Regions from separate parts of the Vagococcus xieshaowenii genome, predicted to be linked through region 1. Evidence: predicted binding sites of a transcription regulator. Region 1 holds the regulator's gene; the other holds the start of a gene.

What was found. Region 1 encodes HrcA, which represses chaperone genes, less so after heat shock. Its sites were predicted from a motif close to TTAGCACTCNNNNNNNNNGAGTGCTAA; they were not measured.
Region 2: a site for HrcA is predicted at 7,066-7,092, ahead of groES (co-chaperone GroES). Genes of this name have one in related genera too.

The regions. Positions count from the first base shown of each region.
Region 1 covers NZ_CP038865.1:1,107,579-1,116,781, reverse strand. The annotation lists gene truB (tRNA pseudouridine(55) synthase TruB) at 1-727, shown strand, start outside; gene ribF (riboflavin biosynthesis protein RibF) at 742-1,692, shown strand; gene hemW (radical SAM family heme chaperone HemW) at 1,694-2,830, shown strand; gene hrcA (heat-inducible transcriptional repressor HrcA) at 3,065-4,099, shown strand; gene grpE (nucleotide exchange factor GrpE) at 4,129-4,674, shown strand; gene dnaK (molecular chaperone DnaK) at 4,710-6,536, shown strand; gene dnaJ (molecular chaperone DnaJ) at 6,671-7,798, shown strand; gene E4Z98_RS05350 (metal ABC transporter substrate-binding protein) at 7,902-8,882, shown strand; gene ccpA (catabolite control protein A) at 9,142-9,203, shown strand, end outside.
Region 2 covers NZ_CP038865.1:1,737,099-1,746,301, forward strand. The annotation lists gene E4Z98_RS08365 (response regulator transcription factor) at 1-306, opposite strand, end outside; gene E4Z98_RS08370 (DUF1846 domain-containing protein) at 491-2,005, opposite strand; gene galE (UDP-glucose 4-epimerase GalE) at 2,167-3,156, opposite strand; gene E4Z98_RS08380 (hypothetical protein) at 3,183-3,395, opposite strand; gene tnpA (IS200/IS605 family transposase) at 3,625-4,098, opposite strand; gene E4Z98_RS08390 (DUF975 family protein) at 4,271-4,972, opposite strand; gene groL (chaperonin GroEL) at 5,106-6,731, opposite strand; gene groES (co-chaperone GroES) at 6,752-7,036, opposite strand; gene E4Z98_RS08405 (PTS sugar transporter subunit IIC) at 7,253-8,527, opposite strand; gene E4Z98_RS08410 (DUF7916 family protein) at 8,551-9,203, opposite strand, start outside.

The sequences.
Region 1 (9,203 bases):
CGAAGGTGAAATTACCCTTGGTTTTTCAACAACGACCGAAGATGTTTCAGGTGAGATAGTTGAACAAGTCAATGTAACGGCTCCTTTAACGGTTGAGGTAATTGATCAAGCCATGAGTCAGATGGTGGGCACAATCACTCAAATACCACCAATGTATTCAGCTGTAAAAGTGAAGGGTAAACGTTTATATGAATACGCTCGTGAAGGGTTAGAAGTAGAACGTCCTATGAGAAAAGCGGATATTTTCTCTTTTGAACGCACATCAGTGCCGGTATTTGATGAAGAAAAAGGAACACAATCATGGCGTTTTAAAGTGATTTGTGGGAAAGGAACCTATGTTAGAACGTTATCAGTAGATACTGGTTCAATTCTAGGTTATCCGGCTCATATGTCTGATTTAACAAGAACCGCAAGTGGGGGCTTATCAAAAGAAAATGCTTTAACATTAGATGAAATAAAAACATTGGTAGAGCAAAAATCATTTGAATTTGTTCAACCAATTGAACGTGCGTTTGATGCCTCATTTACTTGTGTGGATCTAAGCGAGGAACAGTATCAATTAGTGAAAAATGGTGTCTTTTTATCAAGAAATCTAATCGATAAGGAAGTAACTGAAGAAGAGCCAATCCCTGTTTTTTATCAAGGGCAAGTAGTGGGTATTTATCAAGTACATCCTAGAAAAAATAATCTGTTAAAACCAACTAAAATTATTAGAAATGATCAGTAAGAGGTAGAAAATTTATGGAAATAATTGAAATACATCACCCGTATGACCCAAATGAAATTCCTAAAGATGAAGTAGTGATGACGCTAGGTTTCTTTGATGGTGTGCATCGTGGTCATCAAGAAGTGATTAAACGTGCAAGAAAAGAAGCTGATGAGCGCCAGTTAAAATTAGCGGTTATGACATTTAACCAACATCCATCGATTGTGTTCCAAAAGATTAATCCGGATACGGTTAAATATTTAACAACGATTGAGCAAAAGGCTCAAATTATGTCAGATCTTGGTGTGGATTTTTTATACGTAGTTGAGTTCACCTCAGCTTTTGCTGGTTTATCGCCTAAAGATTTTGTAGACGAGTATATTGTTGGATTACATGCTAAAGTTGCGGTTGCCGGCTTTGATTATACATATGGTAAGAAAGAAGTGGCTTCAATGGAACACTTACCAGGTTATGCCAATCATCGTTTTGACGTGATTTCAGTTGACCAATTATCTGAAAATAATTTAAAAATTAGTTCTTCTCGTATTCGCGTATATCTTGATGAAGGAAAAATGTCATTAGTTAGTGAAATGTTGGCGTATGATTATGTCACAGGGGGTATCGTGGTTCATGGTGACGCTCGAGGACGCACACTAGGTTTTCCAACAGCCAATGTTAAAACCGCTAGCTCAGTACATTTACCAAAAGATGGCGTATATGTGGTTGAAATAAAAGTGGCAGATACTTGGTACAAAGGGATGGCCCAAATCGGTCATAACATAACATTTGAAGCTAATCGTGATAGAACAGTGGAAGTTTATATTCTAGACTTTGATCAAGATATTTACGGAGAACAAGTAGAAGTGAAATGGCATCACTATTTGCGTGGAGAGATAAAATTTGACGGAATTGATGGTTTAGTTGCACAATTAAATCAAGACAAACAACAAACGGTGCTTTATTTTAAAGAGAGAGAAGGTCTGTAGTATGACGTCAGCTTATATTCATATACCATTTTGTGAGCATATTTGCTATTATTGCGATTTTAATAAGGTAATGTTGGAAGGACAACCAGTTGATGAGTATGTTCAAGCGTTACTAAAAGAAATAAAAATGACGCTAGAAAAATACCCAACGGATAATACCGAAACAATTTATATTGGTGGAGGGACACCTACTTCATTAACTGCAGAACAGCTAGATGTTCTGTTATCAGGTATTCGTGAGCTAATGCCGTTTCAAGATGGAAATGAATTTACAGTTGAAGCCAATCCTGGTGATTTGACACTTGAAAAATTAAATGTCATGTCTTCTTATGGTGTGAATCGTTTATCAATGGGCGTTCAATCGTTTGATGATAAATTGCTCAAAAAAATCGGGCGAAAACATAGCGCGCAAGATGTCTATGATACGATGAAAGTGATCGATAAAGCCGGATTCGGTAATAATGTTAGTATTGACTTAATCTATGCTTTGCCAGGACAAACAATGGCTAGTTTTGAAGACACATTGAAACAAGCCTTGGCGCTTGATTTACCACATTACTCCCTATATTCATTAATATTAGAAAATCAAACGATTTTTTATAACTGGGCACGTCAAGGTCGTCTTGAATTGCCACCAGAAGATGTTGAAGGTAATATGTTTGAACGAGCAGCAGAAGAAATGGAAAAACATGGGAAAAAACAATATGAAATCAGTAACTTCTCTGCACCAGGTAAACAAAGTCAACATAATTTAGTTTACTGGAACAATGAACATTATTACGGACTGGGGGCTGGAGCGAGTGGTTACTTGAATCAAACGCGTTATAAAAACCATGGCCCAATCCAACACTATTTGAAGCCATTAAGAGAGAATCAGCTACCTATCCGTGAAGTTGAAAAGTTATCAACCAAAAACGTTATGGAAGAGCAGATGTTCTTAGGATTAAGAAAATTAGCAGGCATATCTATTAATGAGTTTAATCAGAAATTTGACCGTGATTTTTATGATGTATACGGAAAAGTACTACCGGAATTAGAAAAGCAAGACTTAATTCAAATAAAAGATGATCGTATCGCGTTAACAAAACATGGGTTGATTTTAGGCAATGAAGTGTTTGAAAAATTCCTAATTGATTAATGCTGTGACCATCTGGTGTATTATGACATAGTTGTAAAGGTGTTTCGTGAAAGCGAAATGCCTTTTTTGATAGTCCAAACGAACAATGATAGCTAGGTAGAAACGTGTTTAGCACTCTTGATAAAAGAGTGCTAAAAAATGATGTTTTTCCGTTGACAACTAATAATCTAACTGATATACTTAGTATTGTGATTAGCACTTATATGTTTTGAGTGCTAAAAAGGGGTGGATAGAATGTTATCACAACGACAATTAGATATTTTGCGATTAGTGATTCAATTGAATACTGAAACAGGAGAGCCAATTGGGTCTAAGACGTTAATGAACGCTGGGATTAAGGCAAGTTCTGCAACAATTAGGAATGATTTGGTTGTTTTAGAAAATCAAGGGTTGATAGAGAAACCTCATACATCAGCTGGTCGTGTACCTTCATTGAAGGGGTATCGATTCTATGTGGATCATCTATTACAACCATCACAGATGAGGCAAGAAGACTTAACTAAGATACGCCAATCATTTGGTCAAGAATATACAGCGCTAAATGATATTATGGCACATTCTGCTGAGTTTTTATCTGAATTAACTAGCTACACTGCTATTTCGTTAGGACCGGAGATGAGTAATCGACGGTTGACTGGCTTTCGAGTGATTCCACTTAACAAGCAGCAATTAGTGGCCATTATTATAACAGATAAGGGTAACGTAGAAAGTCGAGTGTTCAAAATGCCAGAACATCTATCTTTTAGCGATATTGAAACCATTGTATCGATTGCTAACGATAAATTAGTTGGTGAACCTTTGTTAACGGTGTACAACAAGTTGAGAACGGAAATTCCTATGATCTTACAGAAATATTTTGTTACAACGCGAGGCGTAATGGATGTTTTTGATACTATTTTATCTGGAACGTTTAAAGACAAAGTGTACATTAGTGGACAAATGAATTTGCTAGGAAATCAATTGATTTCAGATGTTCATCAAATTAAATCTTTCTATTCATTAATGGATAATCAAGAATTATTGTCAACGATGATTTCAACGCCATCTAATGGTATTGAATTCCGAATTGGCTCAGAAAATGATAACGAATTGTTAGCCAATATGAGTATGATTACGGCTTCGTATGAAATAAGTGAATATGGCAATGGAACGATTGCGATTATCGGTCCAACCAATATGGCCTATTCAAAAGTGTTTACATTAATGGATACTTACAGAAAAGAATTAGCGGATTATTTAAGCGATTATTATCGCCTATTAGATTCATAAAAGAAAGGGTGAGCCAGTTGTCAGAAGAAATCAATGAAGAAATGATTCAAGAAGAACAAGCAACTGAAACAACTCAAGCATCTACTGAAGATATGGTAGAGGAAGTTGAAGAAGTCATTGAACTATCAAAAGAAGAAGAACTGGAAGTAAAGGTCAATGAATTAGAGGATCAATTATTAAGAGTTCAAGCAGAAATGATTAATATGCGAAATCGTAATCAAAAAGAGCGTGAACAAGCTGCACGTTACCGTTCACAAGATTTAGCAAAAGAATTATTACCTGCAATTGATAATTTAGAACGTGCATTAGAAACAGAAGTAACCGATGAAAATGGTGAAAGCCTTAAAAAAGGTGTTGAGATGGTAAGAGATAGTTTGTTGAATGCTCTTAAATCAGCAGGTGTTGAAACAATTCCTGCGCTAAATGAAGTGTTTGATCCAAATTTACATCAAGCAGTTCAAACAATGCCTGCTTCAGAAGAACAAGCAGTTGATCAAATTATTCATGAACTTCAAAAAGGTTACAAATTACATGATCGCGTGTTACGACCATCAATGGTTATCGTGGCACAATAATAATATAAAAAGAAAATTAAGGGAGACGATTTAATATGAGTAAAATTATCGGTATTGACTTAGGTACTACTAACTCTGCGGTAGCTGTATTAGAAGGCGGAGAAGCTAAAATTATTCCAAATCCAGAAGGAAATCGTACAACACCATCTGTTGTATCATTTAAAGATGGCGAAATTCAAGTAGGTGAAGTAGCGAAACGCCAAGCTGTAACTAACCCCAACACTATTGCGTCAATCAAACGTCATATGGGTGAAGCTGGTTACAAAGTAGACATCGAAGGTAAATCATACACACCTCAAGAAATTTCAGCCATGACATTACAATACTTAAAAGGTTTCGCTGAAGAATATTTAGGTGAAAAAGTAACAAAAGCAGTTATCACTGTTCCTGCTTACTTCAACGACTCACAACGTCAAGCAACTAAAGACGCTGGTAAAATCGCAGGTTTAGAAGTAGAACGTATCGTTAACGAACCAACTGCAGCAGCATTAGCTTACGGTTTAGATAAAACAGATAAAGAAGAAAAAGTTTTAGTATTTGACCTTGGTGGTGGTACATTTGACGTGTCTATCCTTGAGTTAGGAGACGGTGTTTTTGATGTATTATCAACAGCAGGTGATAACAATTTAGGTGGGGATGACTTTGATAACAAAATCATGAACTACTTAGTAGAAGAATTCAAAAAAGAAAACGGCATTGATTTATCTCAAGATAAAATGGCTGTTCAACGTTTGAAAGACGCTGCAGAAAAAGCTAAAAAAGATTTATCAGGTGTGACAAGCACTCAAATTAGCTTACCGTTTATTACTGCAGGAGCAGCAGGTCCATTACATATGGAAATGACATTAACTCGTGCTAAATTTGATGAATTAACAGCTGACTTAGTTGAACGTACTAAATTACCTGTACGTCAAGCATTAAAAGATGCTGGTTTATCAGCTTCTGAAATTGACGAAGTTATCTTAGTAGGTGGTTCAACACGTATTCCAGCGGTTGTGGACGCTGTACAAAAAGAAACAAACAAAACACCTAACAAATCAGTTAACCCTGATGAAGTAGTTGCAATGGGTGCTGCTATCCAAGGTGGAGTTATTGCCGGAGATGTTAAAGATGTTGTTTTATTAGACGTAACGCCTTTATCATTAGGTATTGAAACAATGGGTGCAGTCTTTACTAAATTAATTGACCGTAACACAACAATCCCAACAAGCAAATCACAAGTATTCTCTACAGCAGCAGATAACCAACCAGCCGTAGATATTCATGTGTTACAAGGTGAACGTCCAATGGCAGCGGATAACAAAACATTAGGACGCTTCCAACTAACAGATATTCCACCAGCTCCACGTGGTGTTCCTCAAATCGAAGTAACATTTGATATTGACAAAGACGGTATCGTAAATGTAAGTGCTAAAGATTTAGGTACTCAAAAAGAACAAAAAATCACAATCAAATCTTCTTCTGGCTTATCAGATGATGAAATTGAAAAAATGGTGAAAGATGCTGAAGCAAACGCTGAAGCAGATAAAGCACGTAAAGAAGAAGCAGACTTACGTAACGATGTAGATGCTTTATTATTCTCAGTTGATAAAACATTAGCTGATTTAGAAGGTAAAGTAGACGAAGCTGAAGTGAAACAAGCAGAAGCAGCTCGCGATGAATTAAAAGCAGCAGTTGAAGCAAATGATTTAGAAGCAATGAAAACTAAACGTGATGCATTGAATGAAATCGTGCAAAACTTAACAGTTAAATTATACGAACAAGCGGCAGCGGCTCAACAAGCAGCTGAAGGTGCTGGCGAAGCACAAGGATCAGCAGATGATATCGTTGATGGTGACTTCGAAGAAGTAAACAAAGACTAGTCAAATTGAAAGCCAGCCACCTCAGGGTAGTTGGCTTTCTCTATGATTACTACTGTTAATGAACGGTTTGCCATTCGTAAATAATATGATATGATAAGAAAGCATTGAAACTAGAGAAGTGTGGAGGTAAACCCATGGCAAAAAAAGATTATTATGAAGTGCTAGGGGTATCGAAAGATGCTTCAGACGATGAAATTAAAAAAGCTTATAGAAAGCTATCAAAAAAGTATCATCCTGATATAAATAAAGAAGCAGATGCTGATGAAAAATTCAAAGAAGTAGCGGAAGCTTATGAAGTGTTAAGTGATGCACAAAAAAGAGCTGCCTATGATCAATATGGTCATGCATCTACAGATCCTAACTTTGGAGCTGGCGGTGGCTTTGGAGGTTTTGGAGGTTTTGAAGACATTTTTGAATCGTTCTTTGGTGGCGGTGGTCGTTCAAGTAATCCAAATGCACCACGTCAAGGATCAGACCTACAATATAGTATTAATTTAACCTTTGAAGAGGCAATTTTTGGTGTTGAAAAAGACATTAGTTACAAACGTGAAGAATCATGTAAGACATGTTCAGGAAGTGGTGCAAAACCAGGGACTCATCCAGAAACATGTAGTCGTTGTCATGGTCAAGGAACTATCAATGTTGAACGTCAAACACCACTAGGCCGTGTGATGAGTCGTCAAGTTTGTCCAGATTGTCAAGGTAAAGGTCAAACAATTAAAGATAAATGTACAGACTGTCACGGTACTGGAAAAATTAACGAAACACATAAAGTGAAAGTTAATGTACCAGCTGGTGTAGAAGATGGTCAACAAATGCGTCTAAGCGGACAAGGTGAAGCTGGAATTAATGGTGGACCATATGGAGATTTATATGTGGTATTCCGTGTTGAAGAAAGTAAAACATTTGAGCGTGAAGGTGCAGATATATTTTATGAACTGCCGGTTAATTTTGTCCAAGTAGGTTTGGGAACTGAAGTTGAAGTGCCAACTGTACATGGAGAGGTTAAATTAAAAATTCCAGCAGGTACCCAAACAGGAACAACTTTCCGTCTAAGAGGCAAAGGGGCACCTAGATTACGTGGTACTGGTAATGGAGACCAACATGTTATTGTTAAACTTGTAACACCTAAAAACCTAAATGATGCTCAAAAACAAGCGTTAAAAGATTTTGCAGAAGCAAGTGGAGAGACGGTTGTTAGTCCGCAAGAAGAAGGTTTTTTCGATAAAGTAAAAGATGCCTTTAATGGGCGTAAAAAATAGTTCAATAAAAAAAGTGTCCGTATGGATGCTTTTTTTATTGCGTAATGAACAAATTCGTGTATAATTTAAATAGTAATCATTACGATTTAACAGGAGGGGAAATATGAAAAAGATAGTATTGGTATTAGCGGGATTGTTTACTGCATTATCAGTGACAGCGTGTGCTAAGAAAAATGATAGCAACAAAAATGATGAAGGATTAAAGGTAGTCACAACGTTTTATCCAGTTTATGATTTTACCAAAAGCATTGTAGGTGATAAAGGTGAGGTTAGCATGTTGTTGAGTGGGGAGATTGAACCTCATGACTACGAACCAAGTGCTAAAGATATTGCTAAAATCCAATCTGCTGATATTTTTGTATATAGTTCCGAAGAAATGGAGACATGGGTATCTTCAGTATTAGCGAATATTGATACAGATAAAACCAAAGTAGTTGAAGCTTCAAAAGGTATCGATTTTTTAGAAGAAGCTGAAGAACATGAGCATGCGCAAGAAGCTGATTCGCATGAACATGAAGACGAACATGATCACGAGGTAGAAGATCACGAAGGTCATCATCATGAAGTTGATCCACATGTTTGGTTAAGTCCTTTATTAGCGAAAAAGCAAGTAGCTACTATTACTAAAGGATTAATTGAAGTAGATGAAAAAAATAGTGATTTTTATCAAGCAAACGCTGATTCATTTAAAACAAGACTAGATGACTTAGATCATGATTTTCATGCGGCGTTCCAAGATGCAACAAACAAAACATTTGTGACCCAACATGCAGCGTTTGGTTATTTGGCAAATGAATATGGTTTAGACCAAGTATCAATCGCAGGTTTAACCCCTGATATTGAGCCAAGCCCTAAACAGTTAGCAGCACTTCAAGACTTTGTTAAGGAATCACATGTTCACTATATTTATGTGGAACAATCAGGCTCAAGTAAATATGCCGATACCATTTCAAAAGCGACCGGAGCGGATGTATTAACTTTATCAACGCTAGAAACCGTTTCGTCAAAAGATATTGAAGATGGAAAAGATTATTTTTCCATCATGAATGATAATTTAGACGCATTAAAACAATCGATTAACTAAAAAAGACCTGAAAAGGTTCTTTTTTTTTTCAAAACAGTTTACAAATCGTTTATTTATTCTTATAATGAAAAAAGTTGAAAATTTACAAAATCATAGAGGAACCTTTGTTTCATAAGAGTTAAAAAAGATGTGTAATGAAAACAAAATTATGTGAACTTCGTTAAAACGCTTGCATAAAGTGCTTACATTTGCTATTCTTATTATGATTAAACATAAGGAAATATTTTTGAATTCTAGATATAGATAGATGGAGGCAATCATGGAAAAACAAACAATTACAATTTATGACGTTGCTCGTGAAGCAAATGTTTCAATGGCAAC
Region 2 (9,203 bases), 630 kb from region 1:
AACCATAGCACTCGACTGACAGATAAAAGAAACAAATAGTAAACTTGACAATGGTTGTTCATTTCTAGACAAGTTGATGCTTCTATTTGGTTCTAAGAAAACAACATCTCCCTTAGATAAAATAACAACATCTTCCCCATTATTTATTTTCATTTCTCCATGATCAACATAAATCATTTGCCAGTAGTTTTTGCGTTCTCCACTAAAACTATCATCTTTTAGTAAATCTAAATAATGCATGCTTTCAATTCGTTCTACATCAATGGTCACCGATAATTCTTTTGAACCAACATATTTAACTATCATCCAAATTCACCTCTAACAACGCTACACATTAAGTGTATCACATCAATTTATTATTTTTTTCTAATCGTCACAATAATAGCCTATAACAAAAAAAATGAAGCTTTTTTTAAAAAATAACAAAATATATCCTATTAATTCCATTAAAAAAAACTAAAAACAGAAAGTTCTGCTTTTAGTTTTTTTCTTACATATAAAACAAATTTTTAGATGAAAACTCAGGTTCGCACGTAAATTCAATTCCTAAACTACGTAATACTTGTTCATCATCTTTATTTAACATTACGGTTGAATGGGCTTGTGCCCCTTTTAATGCCGTTAACTTACTATACGCAAGTTGCGCCACCGGGTTAGTCACAGCACTAATTGACAAAGCAATTAAAATTTCGTTAGCATTCAATCCAATTAAACGGCCTGATAATTCATTAGCTTTTAAATTTTGGATAGGCTCTAAAATATTTGGTGATAATAATAAAATATCATCGCCAATATTTGCTAATGATTTAATCGCATTTAGTATAGCTGACGCACTTGCTTCCATCAAGTCTGATGTTTTACCTGAAATAATCGTACCATCAACTAATTCTAATGACATAACTGCTGGCGTATAATCTGGATTCGACGCATGTTCAATTTTTAATCGTTCGGCATATTCTCTTGCTGGTGTTACAGCCGGACGGTCTTCTGGTTTCAATGATACTTCTTCCATGATTATTTTTGCGCGGTTCAATGTGTCTAAGTCAATTAGGCCTTTTTTGTAATCACATTCCGAAGCAAAATAACGACGAATAATTTCTTGTTTTGAAGCTTGCTTAACCACTTCATCGTCTATAATACCAAAACCAACACGATTAACGCCCATATCCGTTGGTGAATTAAATTCACAGGCACGACCTGTAATACGTTCAATCGTACGTTTGATAATCGGGAATGTTTCAATATCACGATTATAATTAATCGCAATTTCACCATAATGATCAAAATGGAACGAATCGATCATATTAACGTCTTTTAAATCGACCGTCGCCGCTTCATAAGCAATATTTAATGGGTGTTTCAATGGGACATTCCAAACAGGGAACGTTTCAAATTTTGAATACCCTGCTTCTCTTCCTTGTCGACTTTCATGATAAAGTTGTGTTAAACAAGTCGCTAATTTTCCACTTCCAGCACCAGGTCCTGTAACAACAACGATTGGTTTAGTCGTTGGAATAAACGTGTTCATCCCAAATCCTTCGTCACTTACAATTTTATCAACATTAACCGGATAGCCTTCGATAATACCGTGCGTGTATACTTTAATACCACGTTGTTCCAATTTATTAATAAAAATTTTCGTTGCGGGTTGACCACTAAATCGTGTGATCACCACACTATTTACTTTTAATTCATACTCTGCTAATTCATCGATTTGGCGCATAATATCCATATCATACGTAATGCCATAATCGCCTCGAATCTTATTACGTTCGATATCACCTGCGAAAACACAAATAATAATTTCTGTTTGATCTTTTAACTTATGTAGTAATTTGATTTTTGCATCTTGGTCAAATCCCGGTAAAACACGTTTTGCATGCATGTCACCAATTAATTTACCACCAAACTCTAAATATAATTTATCGTAGTTGTTTACACGTTCTAAAATATACTTAGATTGTTCTTCAATATACTTTTGTGGATCAAAACCTACTTTATTCAATTGCATTACCCCTTAATGTGATTTTCTAAAAAATATAGTATCTATCTTATAAAAGATTCTCCCAATAAACAAGGGAGTTTTACAAAATTTAACCTAAATGATATATTTATCTCTTTTAAAAAAAGAGTTGTGACCAAAAAAGTCACAACTTCTTTCATTTACTATCCTTGATAACCATTAGGATGGCTGACATGCCATTCCCAAGCTGTTTCGATAATTTTATCAACCGTTGTATATTGTGGTTGCCAACCTAATACGTCGTAGGCTTTTTGTGGTGAGGCGATTAATACCGCTGGATCTCCAGCACGACGTTCACCGATTTTAGCTGGAATTTCTTTTCCTGTCACACGACGAGCTGCTTCGACCATTTCTTTTACCGAGAAGCCTTCACTACTTCCTAAATTAAAGACACTACTTTCATTACCTGCTTTTAAGTAGTTAAGTGCTAAAATATGGGCCTCACATAAATCTACCACATGGACATAATCACGAATACATGTGCCATCTTCTGTTGGATAATCGTCACCAAAAATTGTAATAGCCTCACGTTGGCCTAAGGCCGTTTGTAAGATAATTGGGACTAGATGTGTTTCTGGATCGTGATCTTCACCAATTTTTGTTTCTAAATCAGCTCCTGCTACATTAAAGTAACGCAATGCGACATATTTGATACCGTATGCTTCATCGCACCAATGCATCATTTTTTCCATCATCAACTTACTTTCACCATAAGGATTTTTAGGATTAGTTGCGGTTGTTTCTTTGATAGGTACTTCTTCTGGCTCACCATATGTTGCAGCTGTTGAAGAAAATACAATGTTTTTAACACCAAATTCCTGCATCACTTCTAAAGTAATTTGAGTTCCATAAACATTGTTATTAAAGTATTTTAAAGGTTTTCCTACAGATTCTCCAACTAATGAACTCGCTGCAAAATGAATGACACCTTCAATTTTTTCTTTTGAAAAAACCGAACGCATAAATTCTTTATCGCGAATATCCCCTTGATAAAAACGTGCCTTGCTATCAATCGCCTCTTGATGCCCTGTTAATAAATTATCAATCACCACTACATCAAAACCTTGGCTTACTAGTTGCTTTACTGCATGAGAACCGATATAGCCAGCTCCCCCTAATACTGCAATTGTCATGTTGTCACTCCTTATTTAATAATTTTCTAAGTGAACAGATCGCTGTTCAACAAAAATAATACTGTATACGCTAACACTATAATACCATAAACCAAAGTACCTATGCCTAAAGAATAAAGAATATTCGTTAATAATTCATACGTTTCACCAGTCTGCTCTTTCTTTTTGTAATTTAACATTATCGTAATCACAATCCCTAAAATAACAGAACAAGCTAGCAACAATAAGATCATTATCATCTTACATGTGCCTCCTTATCATTTTCTCTTTATCATTATACACTCTTTTAAGTAAATACGACAAAGTAAACTACCTCATAACGATAAATATACACAAATCAAAACCTCCAGTGTGAACTGGAGGTTTGCTCTGCGGCTGAAAGCCTCTTTTACCGGCCTGGGCCTAAAAGGCCTACCGATTGGTCTCCCTTTTGCACCACACTTACTCACTGATTCTTAAAGAATCACTTTATTTTCTCTTATTTTTTTGTCCTGTAAACGGATCGTATTCTTCGAATAAGGTTAATTGATCCGCTACATAATCTTCCGTTATTTGATTTCTAATATATTCTTCTATCTGTTTTTTATTTCGACCTACCGTATCTACATAATATCCTCTACACCAAAATTTTCTATTCCCATAACGATATTTCAACTCGGCATGTCTATCGAATATCATTAAACTACTTTTTCCTTTTAAATATCCTATAAATTCCGAGACACTCGTTTTTGGTGGAATACTTACCAACATATGGATATGATCTTTACATGCGTTAGCTTCAATAATTTCTACACCTTTTCTGTCACATAATGCTCTTAATATTTCTCCGATACTTTTTTTATACTTTCCATATATGATTTGGCGTCGATATTTCGGTGCAAATACTATATGATACTTACATTTCCAGGTTGTATGTGATAAACTTTGATTGTCTTTTCTCATAAAAGACACCTCCTAAATGATTTGATGTTGTGGTCGGGAAACCAACTTTATCTTATCATTTTAGGAGTTTTTTTTGTTACCACGCTGGAAGCTCCCTGAACCACCCGCATAGCAGGTGGTTTTCAAAACATATAATAAAATAACTCCCACATCTAAATGTAGGAGTTATTCATTAACTATTTTCAATTAAATCTTGATAAAATGCTGCTTTGGTTGCATTGATATAAGGCGTCAACCACAAATATCCAATTCCTAATGTCAACATCGCAAGAAGATGCCAACCAACAAAAGATAAATCAAGCGCAAACAAGCGTCCTTTATGACCATCCATTAGTTGGCGACTATCCGTAATTAACTCCATTACTTGAACAGATTCCTCATTTTCTAGGCGATCATGAAACAAATAATTCACTTGTGAATACGAATAACTCTTCACAATACCAGGGATAACAAATAATAAACTCCATAATGCTGTCAAAAGAATGACCATAATATTAATAAAAAAGTTATTACCAATCACTCCTGATTTAAATCCTTTCAAGTTATCTTCTAATGGCATAATTTTGGTTGAACGATCACGAACCAATGATAAATGTGTCCAACTTATCCCCATAAAAAATAACGAAGAAATAAGACTTGAGCTTCGATCCCAAAAATCAGAACCATTTGCTATTTTGGTATTGAAGTCAAATGAATCTGTCGAAATATTAAAATTTTTAGAAAGAAATAACCAACCAATAACCGCTAACATAAATGGAATAATCATTAGTATGACATTCAGTAATACCGGCACTAAATTAAGTGCAATTGCTGATACCCATTTCCCTTCTAAACTGCTCTTAGCAATTCGTTTTAATTCTCCTGATGTTTTCATAATTTTTCCTCCTAAGCTATTAACAACTCCTATTATTGTACATTATACTCGGTTTTTTTGTAATATCAAAAAAAATTGGATGACCGAAGATAGTCCTTCAGTCATCCAAGACAACACTACTAACAGTTTTTTATTACATCATGCCACCCATCATACTTGGATCCATTCCTGGTCCTGCTGGCATTTCTGGGGCTGGTTTATCCGCAATTACCGCTTCAGTTGTCAATACTAATGACGCCACACTTGCAGCATTTTGTAAAGCTGAGCGTGTTACTTTTGTTGGATCAACGATTCCTGTTTCAATCATGTTTACCCATTCACCTGTTGCTGCATTAAATCCAATACCGATTTCTTCACGCTTCATGCGATCAACAATAATAGAACCTTCAACCCCTGCATTTTCAGTAATTTGACGAACTGGCTCTTCTAATGCGCGTAAAACAATCTTCACACCTGTTGCTTCATCGCCTTCAGCTTCGATAGCAGCTACTTTTTCAATCACATTGACTAAAGCAGTACCACCACCTGATACGATACCTTCTTCAACCGCTGCACGTGTTGCATTCAACGCATCTTCAATACGTAATTTCATTTCTTTTAATTCTGTTTCAGTTGGTGCGCCGACTTTGATGACCGCAACGCCACCTGATAATTTAGCCAAACGCTCTTGTAATTTTTCACGATCAAAATCAGATGTTGTTTCACCAATTTGACCACGAATTAAGGCAACACGGTTAGCAATTGCTTCAGCTGAACCAGCACCTTCAACAATTGTGGTGTTATCTTTGTCTACTACGACTTTTTTAGCAGTTCCTAAAGCTTCAATTGTTGCATCTTTTAATTCTAAACCTAAATCTTCTGTAATCACTGTACCGCCAGTTAAAATCGCAATATCTTCTAACATTGCTTTACGACGATCACCAAATCCTGGTGCTTTAACAGCGGCTACATTGAATGTTCCACGGATTTTGTTTAATACTAATGTTGGTAACGCTTCGCCATCCACATCATCTGCGATAATTAATAAAGGTTTACCTTGTTGTAAAATTTGCTCTAATAATGGCAAGATATCTTGAATATTAGAGATTTTTTTGTCAGTAATTAAGATATATGGATCTTCTAAAACAGCTTCCATTTTGTCGGTATCAGTTACCATGTATTGTGATAAATAACCACGGTCAAATTGCATACCTTCTACGACATCTAATTCAGTTTCGATTCCTTTAGATTCTTCGATAGTAATAACACCATCATTACCGACTTTATCCATCGCATCAGAAATGTAATCACCAACGACTGTTGAACCTGATGAAACTGCCGCAACTTGTGCGATAGATTCTTTTGTTTCAACGGGTTGAGAAATAGCATGTAATCCTTCTACTGCTGCTTTTGTTGCTAATTCAATTCCTTTACGAATACCCACTGGGTTAGCACCAGCAGTCACATTTTTGATTCCTTCACGAACAATAGCACGTGTTAAAACAGTAGCCGTTGTTGTGCCATCTCCAGCAATATCGTTTGTTTTAGATGCAACTTCAGAAACTAGTTGTGCTCCCATATTTTCAAAATGATCTTCTAATTCGATTTCTTTGGCAATCGTTACCCCATCATTAGTAATTAACGGAGAACCAAAACCTCTTTCTAATACGACATTACGTCCTTTAGGTCCTAAGGTTACTTTTACAACATCTGCTAAGATGTCTACACCTCGAACCATTGCTTCGCGAGCGTCGCCTGCAAATTTAATATCTTTAGCCATATTTAATCATCCTCTACTTTCTATTCTACAATTGCGATAATATCTTTTTCATGAACAATCAAATAATCTTTACCAGCATGATTCACTTCTGAACCTGCATATTTTTCAAATACTACTTGGTCACCAACTTTAACGGTTAACGGTAATGTTTCACCATTTTCAAATGTACGACCCGGACCCACTGCTAGGATGGTTCCTACTTGTGGTTTTTCTTTAGAGGCTGAAGTTAATACCAGCCCTCCTGATGTGACTTCTTCTTGCTCAGCCACTTCAATAATGACACGATCTCTTAATGGTTTTAACAACTTAAATCCCTCCATTTGCTTTATTAAGATTAGCACTTAAAACTCAAGAGTGCTAACCACACTTATAATAATACTCATTAATCATTCGTTTTGCAAGTGTTTTAATTTAAATTAGCTACTTGGCTCCATTCTCTTACCTCTCGCATTTTCAAATAAAAAAGGAGCAGAATTTCTGCCCCTAATTATTACCTTTTCAATAAGGTAAATTCTATATAACTAAATTGTTTCTTCCTCTTTGAATTTCTTCTCAAGTGCCAAGAAAAACGGCAGATATAACAAGATATCTAAAATAATCAAGACAATTTGTAAAGCTGAACCTCTAAAACTTCCCGTTGTTAAGAAACCACTAATAATTGGAGGCATTGTCCAAGTTGCAATCGTTCTCGTTAAAGGTACTAAACCTGAAGCCATTGCTAAGTACGCAACTACTACATTGACAATCGGTGCTAAAACAAATGGTACTAATAACATCACATTCAAAACAACAGGCATCCCAAACATAGTAGGCTCATTAATATTAAACAAACCGGGCACAACCGTAATTGGTGCTAAAACTTTCGTACGTTGACTTGTTTTCTTCTTACGCGCTAAGTAACCTAAAACTAAAACTAAACCAATAGTCGCTCCACCACCACCGATGTAAACAAAGTTGTCCATGAACGCCACGGTAAAAATATTAGGTAACGTTTGACCTGCTTGATAAGCTTCGCGGTTCGCATCTAAATTTGCAATCCAAATCGGTTGCATTACAGAATTCACAACGTTCCCACCATGAATCCCCACAAACCAGAATAAACTATTTAATGCAACGATAATAATTGAACCAAACACGTTACTTCCTACTAATCCTAAAGGTTTCCCTAATATTACTTGTGCAATATCATGGATATTTGGCAAGTTCAATGAGTCTAATATACCGAATACAAATAACCAAAACGTGATTAAAACCGCACCTGGAATAATTGCGCTAAAACTTTTAGCTACCGCTGATGGCACTGTATCAGGTAGTTTAATTTGAATATTTTTGCTAATAAATAATTGATAAACATAGCCGTTAACTAACCCTAAAATAATTGCTACGAACAAGCCTTTAGCTGCCATATAACCTGTTGGCATACCCGCACCAGCATCAGATGAAATAAATGGGGTTACCGTAATAAACGTTGATAATGAAATGATACCTGAAGAAACCCCATCGACACCATACTGTTTTGTTAAGCTATACGCTATCCCAAAACTGGCAACTAAACCGATCAAACCAAAACTACTATCGACACCTTTCCATAAATAACCTGAAACACCAATTTTCCCTAACCAATCTTCCCATCCTGGTATCGGGAAACTAGCAATTACCATAAACAGAGAACCCACAATAATGAGCGGCATCGCCAGAGTGATACCATCACGAATCGCGATTAAAAATTTATTGGCGCTTAATTTCCCAGCAACGGGCAACATTTTTTCCTCTAAAAAGGAATTGATTTTGTTCATCTTTTTTCCTCCCAAATAATTAATTATCTATTGATTGAACGTGCTATCATTGAAGCAGTGTGTCTCATCCCTCTAATTGCTTTACTGATTGCAAAAATATTTTCAACAGGTGCTACACCAGCATAACCGGCATCACCAATATGTTGAATGTCCACGCCACAAATTTTATTTTGAATAGCAATTTGTTTAATAGTATCAGGGTCCGAACTTTCTTGACTAGTACCAATCGCACTTAAAACTAAGGTGTTTTTTGCATGGGCACATTTAACAATCGGCTTTAAATCTTCCATATCAAAACCTGGAACTGTTCCAACAGCTGGAACTAAGATAATATCTGCTCCTGCTTCAATAAACGCTTTTACTGTTTCTTCATCAATAATTTTTTCAGTAGCTCCTGCGCCGTGCATCTTGCCGGCAATAATTAGACCAGAAAAGTTCTCTCTCGCTAATTTAATCGTTTTCAAAATTTCTTTGTTACTCACTCCTGTCCCGGGATTCCCCGTGAAACAAACAAAATCTAATTTTATTTTTTCAATCTCTTGAATAGTTCGAAGGCTCGCTTTTCTTCCTTCAACAATCTCTAAACGTGTTTCTGCCATTTCAGTAGTTTCATCTACTGGTTCTAAGTTAACTCCAATTGGTCGCCCTACTAAATGATGTAAACTTTCAACGAATG